3 regions of the Salinibacillus aidingensis genome follow, and region 2 is predicted to be linked to each of the others. Evidence: a T-box and tRNA genes for the amino acid it is inferred to sense, from the RefSeq annotation. Region 2 holds a T-box; the other regions hold tRNA genes.
What was found. The T-box of region 2 lies ahead of ileS (isoleucine--tRNA ligase). A T-box ahead of a tRNA ligase gene usually reads a tRNA of that ligase, here a tRNA-Ile.
Positions count from the first base shown of each region.

Region 1: it has a tRNA-Ile gene. The T-box ahead of ileS (isoleucine--tRNA ligase) is inferred to sense a tRNA for this amino acid. The anticodon was not compared.
Region 3: it has a tRNA-Ile gene. The T-box ahead of ileS (isoleucine--tRNA ligase) is inferred to sense a tRNA for this amino acid. The anticodon was not compared.

Region 1 is NZ_AP043759.1:2,088,033-2,091,278, reverse strand. Features, by position in the region: gene ACZ5OK_RS11310 (Na/Pi cotransporter family protein) at 1-1,117, shown strand, start outside; tRNA gene ACZ5OK_RS11305 (tRNA-Asn) at 1,337-1,411, shown strand; tRNA gene ACZ5OK_RS11300 (tRNA-Met) at 1,415-1,491, shown strand; tRNA gene ACZ5OK_RS11295 (tRNA-His) at 1,502-1,577, shown strand; tRNA gene ACZ5OK_RS11290 (tRNA-Ile) at 1,600-1,676, shown strand; tRNA gene ACZ5OK_RS11285 (tRNA-Ser) at 1,683-1,775, shown strand; tRNA gene ACZ5OK_RS11280 (tRNA-Phe) at 1,779-1,854, shown strand; gene ACZ5OK_RS11275 (superoxide dismutase) at 2,107-2,718, shown strand; gene ACZ5OK_RS11270 (MFS transporter) at 2,841-3,246, shown strand, end outside.
Region 2 is NZ_AP043759.1:1,475,670-1,478,915, forward strand. Features, by position in the region: gene ACZ5OK_RS08050 (YlmH family RNA-binding protein) at 1-704, shown strand, start outside; gene ACZ5OK_RS08055 (DivIVA domain-containing protein) at 809-1,336, shown strand; T-box leader at 1,521-1,756, shown strand; gene ileS (isoleucine--tRNA ligase) at 1,842-3,246, shown strand, end outside.
Region 3 is NZ_AP043759.1:239,591-242,836, reverse strand. Features, by position in the region: rRNA gene ACZ5OK_RS01465 (23S ribosomal RNA) at 1-134, opposite strand, end outside; rRNA gene ACZ5OK_RS01460 (16S ribosomal RNA) at 292-1,855, opposite strand; tRNA gene ACZ5OK_RS01455 (tRNA-Ile) at 1,997-2,073, opposite strand; tRNA gene ACZ5OK_RS01450 (tRNA-Gly) at 2,079-2,152, opposite strand; tRNA gene ACZ5OK_RS01445 (tRNA-Pro) at 2,168-2,244, opposite strand; tRNA gene ACZ5OK_RS01440 (tRNA-Arg) at 2,252-2,328, opposite strand; tRNA gene ACZ5OK_RS01435 (tRNA-Leu) at 2,396-2,482, opposite strand; tRNA gene ACZ5OK_RS01430 (tRNA-Leu) at 2,492-2,576, opposite strand; tRNA gene ACZ5OK_RS01425 (tRNA-Lys) at 2,690-2,762, opposite strand; tRNA gene ACZ5OK_RS01420 (tRNA-Gln) at 2,976-3,050, opposite strand; tRNA gene ACZ5OK_RS01415 (tRNA-Asp) at 3,061-3,137, opposite strand; tRNA gene ACZ5OK_RS01410 (tRNA-Glu) at 3,169-3,240, opposite strand; tRNA gene ACZ5OK_RS01405 (tRNA-Ser) at 3,246-3,246, opposite strand, start outside.

The sequences.
Region 1 (3,246 bases), 610 kb from region 2:
TCTGCTTGGGGTTGTGATTGGGGCAGTCTTTACGTTTATTGTACAAAGCTCAAGTGCAACGATTGGCATTCTGCAGGGACTGGCAGAACAGGGGGCAATTGGTCTTGATGCGGCATTACCAGTATTATTTGGTGATAATATTGGTACAACCATTACGGCTATCCTGGCTGCACTGGGAGCAAGTGTTGCGGCAAAACGTGCTGCACTTTCCCACGTTTTCTTTAACCTGGTAGGTACAGCATTATTCTTAATTTTGTTAACGCCTTTTACTCATTTTGTGGATTATTTACAGACACAGCTGAACTTAAATCCAAGATCTACAATTGCATTCGCTCACGGTACATTTAACATAACCAATACACTCCTTCAAATTTGGTTTGTTGGATTTATCGCGTATTTAGTAACCAAAGTTATCCCAGGCGAAGATGCAGTTATAGATTCCAAACCGATGCATCTGGATCCACTTATTATTCAGCAATCCCCATCGATTGCTATCGGACAGGCAAAGGATGAATCGATTCGTATGGGAGATCTTGCCCTGAAAGGACTGGAAGAAACAAGACTTTACTTGAACAATAATCATCAGAAGCATTCTGAACTTGCCCTATCCATGGAAGATGCTATCAATAATCTTGATAGGAAAATCACGGATTATTTAGGTAAGATATCAACATCTTCATTATCTACACCTGAAAGTAATCTGCATTCATCTGTAGTGGATAATGTAAGAGATATTGAACGTATTGGTGATCATTTTGAAAACATTGTAGAGCTTGTGGATTATAAAATCTCCAATAAGGTCCATTTAACGGAACAGGCACTGGAAGATGTGAATGAAATGTATAACCTTACACTGGTAACTGTAAAACAGGCATTAAAAGCATTTGAAGAACAGGATCATCAGGCAGCAATGGATGTGATTCAAAAAGAAGAACAAATCGACCAAATGGAGCGATCATACCGTAAAAAGCATATTTTGCGTTTGAATGAAGGAATTTGTTCCGGATCTGCAGGTATTGTCTTTGTAGATATCCTGAGTAACCTGGAACGAATAGGGGACCATGCCGTTAACATTGCTCAGGAACTAGTAGGAAAAGAAAATAAAATGAATGAGTAATACCCTTTTAAGAAAATATCCCGTTTTATGAATATACGGGATATTTTCTATTTTATAAAGAAAATCTTTAAAAACCCCTTGAAACATAAAGGGGGACATGCTATATTTACATATGTTCTTGAAATTAATCACGAAATAAATGTTGACACATTAAGCTAAACATGTTAAATTGTATCTTGTCGCTGAAATTCAATATTTATTTCAATCCATTATTATTATTCCACCGTAGCTCAGTGGTAGAGCAATCGGCTGTTAACCGATCGGTCGCAGGTTCGAATCCTGCCGGTGGAGCCATATGGCGGCGTAGCTCAGCTGGCGAGAGCGTACGGTTCATACCCGTGAGGTCGGGGGTTCGATCCCCTCCGCCGCTACCAATTACATATGGCGGCTGTGGCGAAGTGGTTAACGCACCGGATTGTGGCTCCGGCATCCGTGGGTTCGATTCCCACCAGTCGCCCCATTTAGAAAAGAATGATTCATAAGGACCCTTAGCTCAGCTGGTCAGAGCTATCGGCTCATAACCGATCGGTCGCAGGTTCGAATCCTGCAGGGTCCACCAAATTACGGAGGAGTACCCAAGTCCGGCTGAAGGGAGCGGTCTTGAAAACCGCCAGGGGCTTCACGGCCCGCGGGGGTTCGAATCCCTCCTCCTCCGCCATAAGGCTCGGTAGCTCAGTCGGTAGAGCAACGGACTGAAAATCCGTGTGTCGGCGGTTCGATTCCGTCCCGAGCCACCATATAAAAATGAATGTCTCCTTTCCGATAGAGTAATATAAAGCAAGCAGATTAAAATCTGCTTGCTTTTTTACGTTATTTAATATTTACGGTACTGAGCCGTTGGATTTTTGGTCATAATTAACATGTGTGGGAAAATATACAGCAAAATTGTTGCATCATGTGAATACGATTGTTAATCTTAATATAAAGGAATAACACTATATGGATGATGTTTTCCTTTGCATTACATATAATAAAAGGAGGAATTTATAATGGCTAATTTTGAACTTCCAGAATTACCTTATGCATACGATGCTTTAGAACCACACATCGATAAAGAAACGATGAACATTCATCACACAAAACACCATAATACTTATGTAACAAAACTTAATGCAGCACTTGAAGGACATGCAAATCTGCAGGACAAGTCTCTTGAAGACCTTCTTGGTAATTTTGATGCTGTTCCAGAGGATATCCGTACAGCTGTACGTAACAATGGTGGTGGCCATGCGAACCACAGTCTTTTCTGGACAGTAATGTCACCAAATGGTGGCGGACAACCAAAAGGTGAAGTTGCGGAGAAAATTAATGCTAAGTTTGGCAGCTACGATAAATTTAAAGAAGAATTTAAAGCTGCTGCAGCTGGACGTTTCGGTTCAGGCTGGGCTTGGTTAGTTGTGAACAATGGAGATGTTGAAATCACAAGTACGCCTAACCAGGATACTCCTCTAATGGAAGGCAAAACACCAATCTTAGGACTGGACGTTTGGGAGCATGCTTATTATCTTAAGTACCAGAATAAGCGTCCTGACTATATTGCAGCTTTCTGGAATGTTGTAAATTGGGATGAAGTTGAAAAGCGCTATCAGGCAGCAAAATAATAAAACTGTATAAAAAAAGCAGGGCATTGTGCCCTGCTTTTTTTATGACCTCTTTTCTCTGTAACCTGAATATCGTTATTGTTTCTGAAGAAAATAAGGTGTAGAGAAAAGGGGTTTGAAATATGAGCGAAAAACTAAAAGCGATTGTTGGTCATGTAGATGTTAATCGTGATTTGATTTTGCTGCTTACTATTGGTGGTTTATATTCCATTAGTATCTTTCTCTCCAACACATTTGTAAATATTTTTCTTTGGAAGCAGGCTGGTGATTATGCAACCATTGCCTTTTATAATTTGGCTGTTTATATAATGCAGCCGCTAACCTTTATTCTGGCAGGAAGATGGGCTAAAAAAGTCGACCGTGTAATTGTTTTACGACTGGGAGTAACTTTTTTATCCCTATTTTTTTTGACTGTATTAATTATGGGGGATTATGCGGAAAAGTACAACGTAATATTAGGAGGTATATTAGGCATTGGGTATGGTTTTTATTGGCTGGCCTTTCATGTGTTAACCTTTGAAATTACAG
Region 2 (3,246 bases):
AGGTAGAGCAGACGTATCAGCGAAAGCTCACAGACTTTTTAGACCCCAGAGAGCAGATTATTCTTTCTTCGGTTATTGGGAATCATCCTGATATGAACCTTCATTTTTTTGGAGGCGATGATAAAACAGAGAGAAAAAGAGCAATTCTGGCACCTTTCTATGAAGAGATACATAATGAAGACTTCGATATTGTTGTGCTTCAAAGTCAGTTTGCCAGAAAGTTTGTTGAGATTACCCATCGTGATGTCTTAGGTGCTCTTATGTCGCTTGGAATAAAGCGTAAAAAGGCAGGCGACCTTATGGTGGTGGACGATACGGTTCAAATTGTTGCAGATAAGGAACTTGCCACCTTTCTTGAACTTCACTTAACGGGTATTAAGAAGACCCGACTGCACTTTAAATCGGTTCCACTGGATGAAATGAAACCTTCTCCGGAGCAGTGGCAGACGAAGGAAGGTACCGTTTCCTCTCTCAGATTAGACACCGTTATGAAAGAAATCTACAATCTTTCACGCAATAAAACCAGCGAGTGGATTCAAAAAGGCTATGTTAAAGTGAATCACCGAGTGGTTGAAGATCCGTCCTTCCAAATGGAGGAAGGAGATATGATATCCGTTCGAAAAAAGGGCCGAAGCAAGCTTATTCAAATATCGGGCCAGACCAAAAAAGAAAAATGGCGGATATTAACCGGTGTTTTAAAATAAAAGGAAAAATAAGCAGGAAAAAGACAAATCACGTCGAATTACTTGAAAGTACAGACGAAGAATTATTTCAAATAAAAGAGATTAAATTCAAGGGGGTTACCTTTGTGGCGTTAACACCACTCGATATTCATAATAAAGAATTTACCCGCACATTCAGAGGATACGATGAAGATGAGGTCAACGAATTTCTTGACCAGGTCATAAAAGACTATGAGAAAGTTATTCGTGAAAAAAAGGAATATGAAGAAGAAGTAGCCGATTTAAAGGAAAGAATTGGTCATTTTAATGATATTGAAACAACTTTAAATAAATCCATTTTAGTTGCTCAGGAAACAGCTGAAGACGTGAAAAATAATGCGAATAAAGAAGCTAAGCTTATTATAAAAGAAGCAGAAAAGAATGCAGACAGAATTATTAATGAAGCTTTGTCCAAGTCGAGAAAAATTACATTGGAAGTAGAAGAGCTGAAAAAACAGGCTAAGGTATTTCGAACTCGCATGAAAATGATTGTACAGGCTCAGCTTGATATGATTGAAAACGATGACTGGGATGAGCTCTTTGAAATGGAATTGGACCAGACGGATGAAGAGCAGAATACAGTGGAATATCAACTTTCAGACAACCAATCTTGACGCCGGAATCATTTTTGAATATAATGCAAAAGTATAAAGTAAAGCACACTGACAGGACTTTTTACCTGCCGATGGTTTAAAATCTTAACAGGGAACTGCAGACCTTTTATGTTACTCTGAATGTTATATTTGTGTATCTGAGTAACGGCTAAGGTCCGTTTTCCCTCGTAAAACCTAAACATTTAGAAAGACGATGACAGGGACAGTACATTGAATGATGAATGCAAAGCGAGCCGGGGATGGTGGAAGCCCGGACAGCACATTTCATGGAAGATCACCCTTGAGTCTCCTGGTGAATAGAGTAAATAACAAGTAGCCAAGGACGATTCATTCACGTTACGAATGATAAAGAGGATGGATAAAATATCTGTATGTTTATTCATCAATCAGGGTGGTAACGCGAGGCGCCTCGTCCCTTTTATTCGGGATGAGGTGCCTTTTTTGTACTAAACATTAAAAATCCTGGAAATAACTGTTTTACTATAAAAGAAAAAGGAGAATAGGAATGAGCTATAAAGAAACCTTATTAATGCCAAAAACGAAATTTCCTATGCGTGGAAATCTTCCAAACAAAGAACCTGAAATGCAGCAAAAATGGGAAGAAGAAAAAATCTATGAAAAGGTTCAAATGAGAACAGAAGGAAGACCCATGTTTATTCTTCATGATGGCCCTCCATATGCAAATGGTGATTTACATATGGGGCATGCCCTTAACAAAATTCTGAAGGATATCATTGTTCGTTATAAGTCAATGGCTGGTTTTCATGCACCCTATGTTCCTGGTTGGGATACCCATGGATTACCAATCGAACAGGCGCTTGCGAAGAAAAAAGTCGATCGTAAATCTATGAGCGAATCTGAATTCAGAAAAATTTGTGAAGAATATGCACGTGAGCAAATTGAACGCCAGCGACAGCAATTTAAACAGCTCGGTGTACGCGGAGACTGGGAGAATCCTTACATTACGCTGACAAAGGATTATGAAGCAGCACAAATTCAGGTGTTTGGTGAAATGGCGAAAAAGGGCTATATTTATAAAGGTCATAAGCCTGTGTACTGGTCACCATCATCAGAATCTGCGTTGGCAGAAGCTGAAATTGAATATAAGGATAAGCGTTCCCCGTCGATTTATGTTGCCTTTGATGTAAAAGATGGCAAAAACGTCCTAAAAGGTGATGAGAAATTTATTATCTGGACGACAACACCGTGGACGATTCCTGCAAACCTTGCCATTACCGTACATCCGGAGCTGGAATATTCGGTTGTTTCTGTTCAATCTGAAAAATATATTGTAGCTTCTGAACTGGTGGAGGAAGTTGCGAATGAATTGGAATGGCAGGATTACAACGTTCAGCAAACTTACAAAGGTGAGGAGCTTGATCGTACAGTCGCTAAACATCCTTTCTATGATCGTGATTCACTCGTTATTTTAGGAGAGCATGTTACAACAGATGCGGGTACAGGATGTGTTCATACCGCTCCAGGACACGGGGAGGATGACTTCTGGGTTGGTCAGCAGTACAATCTTGATGTATTATGCCCGGTTGATGAAAAAGGGGTATTCACTTCTGATGCACCAGGCTTTGAAGGAGTATTCTACGATAAAGCGAATAAATTGATTACGGAAAAACTGGAAGAGTCCGGGGCACTATTAAAACTGAACTTTATGACACACTCTTACCCGCATGACTGGAGAACGAAAAAGCCAACCATTTTCCGTGCAACTTCCCAATGGTTCGCATCCATCAAGGACTTCCGTGAAGATATTCTTAAAGAGATTGAGCGTATCCAGTGGGTACCGGAATGGGGAGAGACAAGACTCTATAATATGGTTCGGGATCGTCAGGACTGGTGTATTTCCCGTCAGCGTGTCTGGGGAGTGCCAATCCCTGTATTCTATGGGGAAAATG
Region 3 (3,246 bases), 1.2 Mb from region 2:
ACAGCGGGTTTCCCCATTCGGAAATCTCCGGATCAAAGCTTACTTACAGCTCCCCGAAGCATATCGGTGTTTGTCCCGTCCTTCATCGGCTCCTAGTGCCAAGGCATTCACCGTGCGCTCTTATTCACTTAACTTATAACGCACACGGACATCATTGTCCGTTGTCTGCTCTTGATTGCTTTCTTATCTAGTTTTCAAGGTGCTATTTGAAGAATCCTTCGATCCTTCAAAACTAAACAAAACAACCGAGTACGCTCTTTTTTGGTCACGAAGTGACCTTATCTTCCTTAGAAAGGAGGTGATCCAGCCGCACCTTCCGATACGGCTACCTTGTTACGACTTCACCCCAATCATTGGCCCCACCTTAGGCGGCTGGCTCCAAAAGGTTACCCCACCGACTTCGGGTGTTGCCAACTCTCGTGGTGTGACGGGCGGTGTGTACAAGGCCCGGGAACGTATTCACCGCGGCATGCTGATCCGCGATTACTAGCGATTCCGGCTTCATACAGGCGAGTTGCAGCCTGCAATCCGAACTGAGAATGGTTTTATGGGATTAGCTTCACCTCGCGGCTTCGCTGCCCTTTGTACCATCCATTGTAGCACGTGTGTAGCCCAGGTCATAAGGGGCATGATGATTTGACGTCATCCCCACCTTCCTCCGGTTTGTCACCGGCAGTCACCCTAGAGTGCCCAACTTAATGCTGGCAACTAAGGTCAAGGGTTGCGCTCGTTGCGGGACTTAACCCAACATCTCACGACACGAGCTGACGACAACCATGCACCACCTGTCACTCTGTCCCCGAAGGGAACCCTCTATCTCTAGAGGTAGCAGAGGATGTCAAGACCTGGTAAGGTTCTTCGCGTTGCTTCGAATTAAACCACATGCTCCACCGCTTGTGCGGGCCCCCGTCAATTCCTTTGAGTTTCAGCCTTGCGGCCGTACTCCCCAGGCGGAGTGCTTAATGCGTTAACTTCAGCACTAAGGGGCGGAAACCCCCTAACACCTAGCACTCAACGTTTACGGCGTGGACTACCAGGGTATCTAATCCTGTTCGCTCCCCACGCTTTCGCGCCTCAGCGTCAGTTACAGGCCAGAGAGTCGCCTTCGCCACTGGTGTTCCTCCACATATCTACGCATTTCACCGCTACACGTGGAATTCCACTCTCCTCTCCTGCACTCAAGCCTCCCAGTTTCCAATGACCCTCCACGGTTAAGCCGTGGGCTTTCACATCAGACTTAAGAAACCGCCTGCGCGCGCTTTACGCCCAATAATTCCGGACAACGCTTGCCACCTACGTATTACCGCGGCTGCTGGCACGTAGTTAGCCGTGGCTTTCTGGTCAGGTACCGTCAAGGTACAAGCAGTTCCTCTTGTACTTGTTCTTCCCTGACAACAGAGCTTTACGATCCGAAGACCTTCATCACTCACGCGGCGTTGCTCCGTCAGACTTTCGTCCATTGCGGAAGATTCCCTACTGCTGCCTCCCGTAGGAGTCTGGGCCGTGTCTCAGTCCCAGTGTGGCCGATCACCCTCTCAGGTCGGCTACGCATCGTTGCCTTGGTGAGCTCTTACCTCACCAACTAGCTAATGCGCCGCGGGCCCATCTGTAAGTGACAGCATAAAAGCCGTCTTTCAACTTCCGACCATGCAGTCGGAGGTGTTATCCGGTATTAGCCCCGGTTTCCCGGAGTTATCCCGATCTTACAGGCAGGTTGCCCACGTGTTACTCACCCGTCCGCCGCTCGTTCCACAAGTTTCATCCCGAAGGAATCAACTTGTTTCACGCGCTCGACTTGCATGTATTAGGCACGCCGCCAGCGTTCGTCCTGAGCCAGGATCAAACTCTCCAATAAATGTTGTCATCGCACATAAAGTGCTCAACTATTACTGAGAAACAAGTTTTCCTGTCACTCATAAATCAATGCTATTTAAATAGCGAATTGACGTACTGGTTGTTTTGTTCAGTTTTCAAGGTTCGAAATAGTAATTTTTAATGGTGGGCCTGAGTGGACTTGAACCACCGACCTCACGCTTATCAGGCGTGCGCTCTAACCGACTGAGCTACAGGCCCCATTATGGAGCGGGTGATGGGAATCGAACCCACGACATCAGCTTGGAAGGCTGAGGTTTTACCACTAAACTACACCCGCATATTTGATTTTTACTGGTCGGGAAGACAGGATTCGAACCTGCGACCCCATGGTCCCAAACCATGTGCTCTACCAAGCTGAGCTACTTCCCGGGTCGAATGGTGCGCCCGAGAGGAGTCGAACCCCTAACCTTCTGATCCGTAGTCAGACGCTCTATCCAATTGAGCTACGGGCGCTTTTTTGCGACAAGATTTATTATAACACAACCACAATATCTTTGCAAGAAGTTTTTTTAAATCTTTTTGGTGCGGTCGAGAGGATTTGAACCTCCACGGGGTAAACCCCCACTAGGCCCTCAACCTAGCGCGTCTGCCGTTCCGCCACGACCGCAAAATAAAATGGTGCGGGTGGAGGGAGTCGAACCCCCATGTCGAAAGACACTAGATCCTAAATCTAGCGCGTCTGCCAATTCCGCCACACCCGCGAGGATGGTGAGCCATGGAGGATTCCGACGCCTTTGGCTAGTCCTTACTTCCTTCTTCTATAAAATAAAAGCAAGGGGAACCGCAAGTGAGAATCCTACCACAACTTCCTTGATGAGCCATGGAGGATTCGAACCTCCGACCCTCTGATTAAAAGTCAGATGCTCTACCAACTGAGCTAATGGCTCGTATTTATAATTGAGTGGTTCGTCTTGATAAGGATCTTCGTACATTATGCATCTACGACGTCCTAATCTCAGCAAGATGATTCTGGATGCTTCTCGATCAGTACGCTGATGTGTTGCTTTGAAGCCTATTCGTTCGTGCTCTACCAACTGAGCTAATGGCTCGTATTTAGTAATGTCTTAACTCTTTCTGCTATTTTATTGCAAAATAAAAAATGGCTGGGCCAGCTGGATTCGAACCAGCGCATCACGAGATCAAAACCCGTTGCCTTACCGCTTGGCTATGGCCCAACAATTATAATGGCGGTCCGGACGGGACTCGAACCCGCGACCTCCTGCGTGACAGGCAGGCATTCTAACCAGCTGAACTACCGGACCTATAAGCTTTATTTACAATAAAAAGAGAAAATGACCCGTACGGGATTCGAACCCGTGTTACCGCCGTGAAAGGGCGGTGTCTTAACCACTTGACCAACGGGCCATAAAT